DNA from 4 places in the Corallincola spongiicola genome. Region 3 is predicted to be linked to each of the others. Evidence: predicted binding sites of a transcription regulator. Region 3 holds the regulator's gene; each other region holds the start of a gene.
What was found. The regulator sigma-54, encoded in region 3, starts transcription at its own class of promoters, with help from an activator protein. The targets are predictions, from matches to a motif close to GTTGGCACGNNNNTNGNNT.

Region 1 (2,206 bases), on a different contig from region 3:
TCCGCTGCAGATCCCATCCTCAGCAGGGCAGCCGCAACCAACAGCTAATGTCGATATTGGCTTGAACTTGCCCGCGGGTGAAACGGCTTTAGATCCGGCAAACTTTGACCCGACGGACAACACCACATATAACGCTGCCACATCACTGACTATCTACGATTCCCTTGGGCAGAGCTACGTAGCAACTACCTATTACGTAAAGGATACTAACGTAGCGAATCAGTGGGCGATGTTTACTACGATGACAGATCCCAACGGCTCGCAGCCTGTCGATATTGTTGCACCGCCACCGCCGCAAACTCAGCCTACCGGTGCGAATGGTCAAACCGGTATGTATATGAACTTTAATGCCGATGGCACCGTGGCTTCGGTTAATGGTGGTAACCCTGTGGTTACTGAACCCTTGGGGGTTGCTCCTCCGGGTGGTGCGGGCTTGGATATGGGCGGTGCCGATGTGAACCAGACGGTTACCTTCAATTTCAACAACCCGACTCAGTTTGCTTCCGCTTTCGAAGTTCAACAACTGGCGCAAGACGGCGTGACCGTGGGGCGTTTGACCTCTGTTGATATTGGTAGCAGCGGGTTAGTCAACGCTACTTACAGTAACGGTACAACACAGCCATTAGGTAAAGTGGCGTTGGTGAAAGTGGCGAATGAACAAGGTTTGGCACCTGTCGGAAACACGGCGTGGACGGCTAATCAATCGTCTGGTGATCCGATTGCTGGTGAAGCCGATCAGGGGTCATACGGGCGAATACTGTCGGGTACATTGGAACAATCAAATGTAAACCTGACCACTGAGCTTGTTGATCTGATCACAGGTCAACGTAACTTCCAGGCTAACTCTCGTTCTCTGGAAGTGAACAACACGATCACCCAGACTATCCTGCAGATCCGATAACGCAACGATAGTTCGTCAATGCCGCCCGCTCCGAGGCGGCATTTTTTTGCCACTTTTTCATCCCCTCCCTTTTGTTATCAGTTGGTTACCTATTTGGCATAGTCATTGCAATATCGTTGTTAGACATGTTTTTTTGACACCGAGGTCCCCATGGATCGTTTTATGTATCTGGCTATGAGTGGCGCCAAGCAGAACTTTCACAGTATTGGCGTGCATGCCAACAATTTGGCGAATGCAAATACCACAGGTTTTAAGGCCGACCTAGAACAGTCCCGTGCCATGCAGGCGTTTGGTGAAGGTTTACCTACGCGTGTGTTTGCGATGACGGAAAATCCTGCGTCAAGTTTGCGTGGCGGTGCTTTGGTGACCACTGGCCGTTCTTTAGATGTGGCGGTAAAAGGTGACGGCTGGTTAGCCGTGGCTGATGGTCAGGGTCAAGAAGCCTATACCCGTGCTGGCGATCTTGTTGTTTCGCCGGAGGGGTTGTTAACCAACGGTTCTGGCAGGGCGATCCTAGGGGATGATGGCGCACCGATAGTGGTGCCTCAGCCGTACGCCAAAATAGAGATCGGTGGTGACGGTACTATTTCTGTATTACCCACTGGTGCGCCGCCTACTGCGGTTGCTGCGGTCGGGCGCATTAAGTTAGTTCAGCCTGATAAGCAGGCCTTGGACAAAGGGCTTGATGGCCTCTTTCGTCTGAAAGGGGATGCTGCTGCGCTTGGCGATACATTAGCGCCGGCCAATGCTGACATCACATTGATGAGTGGCGTATTAGAAGGCAGTAATGTGAGCGCAGTAAGTGAAATGACCAGCATGCTTAGCTTGCAGCGTCAGTTCGAAATGCAAATCAAAATGATGCGGACAGCGGAAGATATCGATAAATCTTCTGATCAACTGTTGCGCCTCGGCTAATCACTGAACAGTAAGGAGTTAGCATCATGAATCCAGCACTTTGGATCAGTAAAACCGGTCTTGATGCCCAGCAGACCGATATTTCAGTGATATCGAACAACCTGGCAAACGCCAGTACGGTGGGGTTCAAGAAGAGTCGCGCCGTGTTCGAAGATCTCTTGTACCAGACGATTAATCAACCGGGTGGGTTGTCATCCGCGAATACAGAGTTGCCTACCGGCCTGATGCTAGGTGCCGGCGCCAAAGTGACGGCGACACAAAAGACCTTTACGCAAGGTAACTTGCTCAGCACTGATAATTCGATGGACTGGACGATTCAAGGGCGAGGCTTCTTTCAGATCCTATTGCCTGACGGCAATATTGCTTATACCCGTAATGGTCAGTTTACCC
Region 2 (2,206 bases), on a different contig from region 3:
AAAAAGCCGTTATCAATCAAGGAGACAGTTATGGAATACAACACCTCGGAACTGTGCGATATCTATCTCGATTCCGTCGATGTGGTAGAACCCATGTTTGCATCCTACGGAGGACGCAGCTCCTTCGGTGGTCAGGTCACCACCATTAAATGTTTTGAAGACAACGGCTTAATCCGCGACGCGGTGCAGGAAGATGGTAGCGGACGCGTGCTGTTAATCGATGGCGGCGGCTCATTACGCCGAGCGCTAGTGGATGCAGAGATTGCCGAAACGGCGACCGATAATGGCTGGGAAGGCTTGGTAGTTTATGGCTGTATTCGCGATGTCGATGCCGTCGGTGAATTTGAGCTAGGCGTACAGGCGCTGGCGTCTATTCCTGTTGGCGCAGACGGCGAGAGCATTGGTGAAGTTGACGTAGCAGTCAATTTTGGCGGTGTGACTTTTCTACCGGAAGATCACCTTTACGCCGACACCACAGGCGTGCTGTTATCTGCCGAGCCTCTCGACATAGAATAACCCTCGTTGAACAACACTCCAGAACTCCGCCCCGGACGGTATCGCCACTTTAAAGGTGGCGAGTATCAGGTAATCGATCTCGCCCGTCACAGTGAAACCGAAGAGTGGATGGTACTCTACCGACCGCTTTACGGAGAACAGCAGTTATGGGTGAGACCGCTTGCCATGTTCACAGAAAAAGTCAGCCATCAAAATAAAACAGTGGCGCGCTTCACACCCGTCGAATGAGCAACTTGGCGTTGACGCTAATTTCCTTAAAGTGGTCGGTCATCTAACACGGATGCACGTTTAAAGAATGATTTAAGGAGATGCTGTTATGGGTGCAGTATTGGAAGCAACCATCATTGGATGCCTCTATTTTATCCCTATATTTCTCACTGCAAATCTACTCCAAGCTGGCCGCCGCACGGTTTTTCCTTGTATCGTCGCCGCAGGTGTGTGTTGCAGTATGACAGAGTTAGTTAGCCTGATCGCACTGCCAGAGTGGTCCTCTGCTGGGGCGATTTTGGGGGCGTCAGCGTTGCTGTTTACCTTGGTGCTTGATGCTAAATGGTATTTGGCTGCAGGTATCGTCGCGATCAGCTATCTTGTGCAAATGGGAATGACTGAAACCGGCACCATGCTACTGAACGCTGTATAGATTTTTTTGTGAGCTAAATCAGCACACCGGTAACAAGCTGGCACTCAAACTGCAATCAATCACTATAATCATTCGATAGTTGGATAATCGCACCAATATCGAACGTGATGAATCATGAGCCGATCTCGACGCACCTTAGTGGTGCAATGTAAGGAAGATGATGCCAGCATCACCATTGTGGCCAGACACTCCTCTGACTGAGGAACGCAAACAAGCGTTGCTTGATAAGCTCACACAGCCATTTAACGAGTTGTGTGAGCAACTTCAGTTGCCTGATAGCTACAGAGAGCTACTCACGCAAATCTATCTGCCGTTAGGTGAGTGGATCTCTCGTCAACGCCTACTCCAAGGCAAGCTTTGCTATGTTTTCGGTGTCAACGGTGGTCAGGGTAGCGGTAAGTCAACCTTGTGCCATTTCCTCAAGCTGGTGATGGAGCAGGGTTTTGATCTGCGTACCGTTGGTTTCTCCGTTGATGACCTCTACCTCAGTAAACGTAGCCGTCATGTATTAGCTCGCAATCAGCACCCATTATTGGCAACCCGCGGCGTGCCTGGCACCCATGATGTGGCATCAGGTCTCGAACTGCTCAACCGTTTACGTACGTTACGGGCGAACGAAGCGACCTATCTACCCAGCTTTAACAAAGCGGTTGATGATTGCGATCCCATGGAAGCTTGGCAGACCTGTGAAGGCCCGGTGGACTTGGTTATTTTTGAAGGTTGGTGTGTCGGCACCCCCGCCCAAAGCGAAGCTTCTCTGGCGATCCCAATGAACGCCCTCGAACGTGAAGAGGATGCTGATGGCCAGTGGCGGCGCTATGTTAATCAGCAATTAGCTGGACCATACCAAACGCTATTCGCCCGTATTGACGCCCTATTAATGCTGAAAGTGCCAGACCTAAACGCTGTTAAACAATGGCGTGGTCAGCAAGAACAACAGCTTCAGGCGAAAGCCGGAAAACAGGCTGGCGTGATGGACGAAGAGAGCTTAGCTCGTTTTCTGATGCATTATCAGCGACTGACTAATCACGCACTGAAAACCTTACCCGA
Region 3 (2,206 bases):
TTAGCTTTTCTTTGTGTTTTATTACTTGCCGATCGAGTTTATCGATCAACGAGTCAATAGCTGCATACATATCACGATGCTCTGCATTCGCAAAGATCTCTCCACCATTTAGGTGCAGTGTGGCTTCGGCTTTTTGGGTTAATTTCTCAACATTGAGGATCACGTGGACATTGTTGATGTGGTCAAAGTGGCGCTCTAATTTACTAAATTTTCCGTCGACATACTCTCGCAGAGAGTCTGTTACTTCTACATGATGGCCGGTAAGATTGATTTGCATAGACCTCATCCTTATTTAGTTTTATTGCCTGCTATAGCAAGCTTTTTCGCTGATTTGACGGTGGAATAGACAAGGATTCCCGATACTTCGCAATGGTTCTCCGCGCTACCTGAATTCCCTGATCTGCCAGTAGGTCAGCAATCTTGCTATCTGACAAAGGCTTATTAGGGATTTCTGCCGCCACAAGTTTCTTGATTAACGCTCTAATTGCCGTTGAAGAACATTCTCCGCCACTTTCAGTACTGACATGACTGGAGAAGAAATACTTGAGTTCGAAAATACCCCGCGGGGTATGCATATATTTTTGTGTGGTTACTCGAGAGATGGTGGACTCGTGCATATCAACCGCTAAGGCAATATCATTGAGTACCATTGGCTTCATCGCTTCATCGCCGTACTCAAAGAAGTCGCGTTGGAACTGTACAATACAGTTGGCGACCTTGAGTAGGGTGTCGTTACGACTTTCCAGACTTTTGATAAACCACTTCGCTTCCTGCAGGTGGGAGCGTATATATTGACTGTCAGTGGTGTTCTTTACCGTCCGGCTCATCGCTGCGTATTGCTGATTCACTTTCAGCTTGGGTACCGAGTCGGGGTTTAGCTCAACCACCCAACGTCCAGCTTTTTTCATTACCGACACATCGGGGATCACATATTGCTCATCACCGCTGATCACTGCGCTGCCGGGACGCGGATTCAACGATTGGATCACCCGCAGAACTTCACGGAGCTGGTCTTCTTTCAGTTTGGTCTTGCGCATCAATTGGCGATAATCCCGGCTGGCTAGCAGGTCAATATACTGGCCAATAACCTGGCGGCACTCTTTTAGCCAAGGTGTCTCTTTGGCAAACTGATTGAGTTGTACCAGCAGACACTCCTGCAATGTGCGGGCACCTACGCCAATGGGATCGAACAGTTGTACTCGCTTAATGACCGCTTCTACTTCATCAAGTTCGATATCTTCCTGCCCTAAAGAAGTAAGAATATCGTCGGCGGTGACCGTCAGGTAACCCGATTCATCAATCCCATCGATTATCGATGTCGCAATGGCTCTGTCGACATCTGTGAACGGGGTTAATTGCATCTGCCATTCCAGATGATCTTGCAACGACTCTGTGGTTTCGCCTTGATAGGTAAAGTCGGCGTCATCACTGAACGAGGAACCTGAAACGGGCGCTGCTGAAAGGTGGTCATCCCAGGTTGTATCGGTAGGCAGTTCTTCATTGATTTGTTGTTGGTTGAGCGCCTCAGATGTTTCCATGGCTGCATCTTCGCGCTCTTCCGACTGATTATTTTCAGCATTAGCCGTGGTTTGTTCCAGCTTGTCAGTCGCGGTATGGCTTTCACCATTAACTTGCTCACTGGTTTCTTCCGCTTCGTTTTGCTCGAGTAGCGGATTATTATCCAGCGCTTCTTGGATCTCTTGCTGAAGGTCGAGCGTCGACAATTGCAATAGCCGGATTGCTTGCTGCAATTGCGGCGTCATGGTGAGTTGCTGACCTAAACGTAACTGTAATGACGGTTTCATCTACTTCCGTGACATTTAAAATAATGCTGTTGCTGTCATCGTTAATCGGCACTCAAAAGAGCCCGATGTATCAACGCTGGTTACTTACACTATAGCCGGAATTGTTCCCCGAGATATACGTCTCGTACCTTTTGGTCGGCTAACACTTGTTCCGGTTTTCCTTCGGCGATTAACTCTCCGTGGCTAACGATATAAGCATATTCGCACACATCGAGTGTTTCTCGCACGTTATGATCAGTGATCAATACACCGAGACCACGGTCTCTAAGGTGTTGAATAATCTTTTTTATATCTGTGACTGAGATAGGGTCTACGCCAGCGAAAGGCTCATCCAGCAGCACGAACCTAGGTTCCACAGCCAGCGCTCTGGCTATCTCTACTCGACGGCGTTCACCACCTGA
Region 4 (2,206 bases), on a different contig from region 3:
CTCCGCGATCATCCCTTCAAGATTTCGATGCGTCGCCGCAACAATACGAACATCGGCCTTAACCAACTTCGCACTGCCTACCCGCTCAAATACCCGCTCTTGTAGCACGCGCAGCAGTTTCACCTGCATATTGGTGGGCATATCACCGATCTCATCAAGAAACAGTGTGCCCCCCTGAGCAAGTTCAAAGCGACCTTTACGGGTGGTTATCGCACCAGTAAACGCACCTTTCTCGTGGCCGAACAATTCGCTTTCCAATAACTCAGCCGGAATAGCACCGCAGTTGACCGGAACGAAAGGGCCATCACGGCGAGAAGAGAGATAATGGATATTCCGCGCAACAACCTCTTTACCTGTACCCGAATCGCCGAGAACAAGCACATTGGCGTCTGTCACTGACACCTGTTCAATAAGTTGCCGCACTTGGGCAATAGCGTCGCTGCGCCCCACCAAGCTGCGGAACAGTTTAGTCTGAGTCGATGTTTGCGGTTGTCCACCAGGACGCTTGCGATGATAGTCTTGACAGCGGTGGATCACTTCGGTCATCTGGGGATAATTAAATGGCGCCATCAAAGACCCCACTAAATTGGGTAAAACGACCCCTTTATCATCACCAAGCAGCACATAAGGCTGTAGTGGATGGACAGAAGCTAAACGCTGAATGAATTCTAATGGGTCTTCATCGGCAATATCGCCAATAAATACCGCACGCCAGCAGTCTTCACTGTTAATCAGAGAAATATTGCTAGAGCTAGTGATGCGGCATGATTCACCAACAAATCCTAATAAAAGCTCTAACTGTGCTCGGCGATCACTATTATCATCAATGACGAGAACGTCAGATAATCCCTGCATAAATGAAACCTTTCACCCTCTGGGCCTGCGGAGTTCCCGCCATTTCCTTGACGCAGGAGAAACCGTCTTTTTTTCGAATCATATATTATTATTGGCTTCTATTGTATTGAAAGTGCCTGATAGAGCAACAATGGAGTGCGAGCCAGCTCTCAGTTTAGATGGCTGGCACTCAATTTGCTTACACAAATGAGAAGCAGATCCGTCTGCGCAGATATTTGACGCTGCTACTATGAGTAGCAACTGCACAAACGCGACTAAGAGCAGAGTAAGGTACTTAAAAATGGCAAGAACATCGATCCAACAATATGGCAAAGGAACGGTTAACTCGTTGACTGACGCCGATCCCCATACTCAGGTTGCCGCAATCATGGCTCATATTCTGGGCAACGTGGCAGCAGCCAGAGGGGCAATTGAACGGAAAGATTTTGAAGTTAAAGGCCTGAAAATTGGTAAAGCCATTGAGCTGCTAACGGTTTTGCAAGCCAGTTTAGATATGGAAGTTGGCGGGGAGATCTCGCGCAATCTGTTCGATCTTTATGACTTCTGTATTTTTAAGCTGGGCGAAGGTTCAGTCTCTGGAGATCTTGAAGCCTTAGATGCTGTCACCGGCGTGATGCGCAATATCAAAGAGGGCTGGGACGGTATACCACAAGATGTCAGAGATGATTTAGCCCAAAAGAAGGCTGCTGAAGGTGGCTAAAACGGAGAGCGATACAGCTTCAAGTTTGCTATCCCGAGGCAGGCAACTCACCAAGCAACTCGAAGCGGAAATATCAGCCGATGCGACACTCCAGGCACTTGAGATAGAGGCTTGGCTGGCCGACGTGCGCTCATTTGCGGAAACATCAGAAGCGCAAAGCTCACTGGAACAGCTAAAAGTGATAATCGACAAAGTGAAGATAGCGAGCACCAGTGCAAGAAAAAGAACCAAAGAACAACTACTGAAATCCAAGCGCGCCAGCAAAGGCAAATTAGCCTACCAACAACAAAATAAATAGAAAGACGCTAAATAAGAGGGTAAGGAATTAGGATGTTTGACGGCAAATCGATTCTCATTACAGGTGGTACAGGGTCTTTCGGCAAAAAATACGTTCAGACCCTACTTAAAAACTATCAACCCAGAAAAATCATTGTTTACTCACGAGACGAACTGAAACAGTTTGAAATGCAGCAGCGCTTTAACGAGCCCTGTATGCGCTATTTTATCGGTGATGTTCGAGACAAAGAGCGTATGATCCGTGCGATGAAAGGCGTTGACTACGTCATTCACGCTGCCGCGCTAAAACAGGTTCCAGCGGCCGAATACAACCCGATGGAATGTATCAAGACCAACATCAACGGTGCCGAAAAC

Region 1: EXY25_RS17945 (flagellar basal body rod protein FlgF) is a predicted target of sigma-54. The motif match lies at 994-1,012, and genes of this name have one in related genera.
Region 2: EXY25_RS06070 (kinase) is a predicted target of sigma-54. The motif match lies at 1,193-1,211, and genes of this name have one in related genera.
Region 4: fliS (flagellar export chaperone FliS) is a predicted target of sigma-54. The motif match lies at 1,017-1,035, and genes of this name have one in related genera.

Annotation. Positions count from the first base shown of each region.
Region 1 is NZ_SHLY01000009.1:68,466-70,671, reverse strand. Features, by position in the region: gene flgE (flagellar hook protein FlgE) at 1-901, shown strand, start outside; gene EXY25_RS17945 (flagellar basal body rod protein FlgF) at 1,052-1,816, shown strand; gene flgG (flagellar basal-body rod protein FlgG) at 1,843-2,206, shown strand, end outside.
Region 2 is NZ_SHLY01000002.1:90,038-92,243, reverse strand. Features, by position in the region: gene rraA (ribonuclease E activity regulator RraA) at 31-516, shown strand; gene EXY25_RS06080 (DUF1653 domain-containing protein) at 523-744, shown strand; gene EXY25_RS06075 (hypothetical protein) at 833-1,156, shown strand; gene EXY25_RS06070 (kinase) at 1,317-2,206, shown strand, end outside.
Region 3 is NZ_SHLY01000004.1:241,302-243,507, reverse strand. Features, by position in the region: gene hpf (ribosome hibernation promoting factor) at 1-277, opposite strand, end outside; gene EXY25_RS13275 (RNA polymerase factor sigma-54) at 309-1,805, opposite strand; gene lptB (LPS export ABC transporter ATP-binding protein) at 1,895-2,206, opposite strand, start outside.
Region 4 is NZ_SHLY01000009.1:45,676-47,881, forward strand. Features, by position in the region: gene EXY25_RS17845 (sigma-54 dependent transcriptional regulator) at 1-855, opposite strand, end outside; gene fliS (flagellar export chaperone FliS) at 1,136-1,555, shown strand; gene EXY25_RS17855 (hypothetical protein) at 1,548-1,853, shown strand; gene pseB (UDP-N-acetylglucosamine 4,6-dehydratase (inverting)) at 1,886-2,206, shown strand, end outside.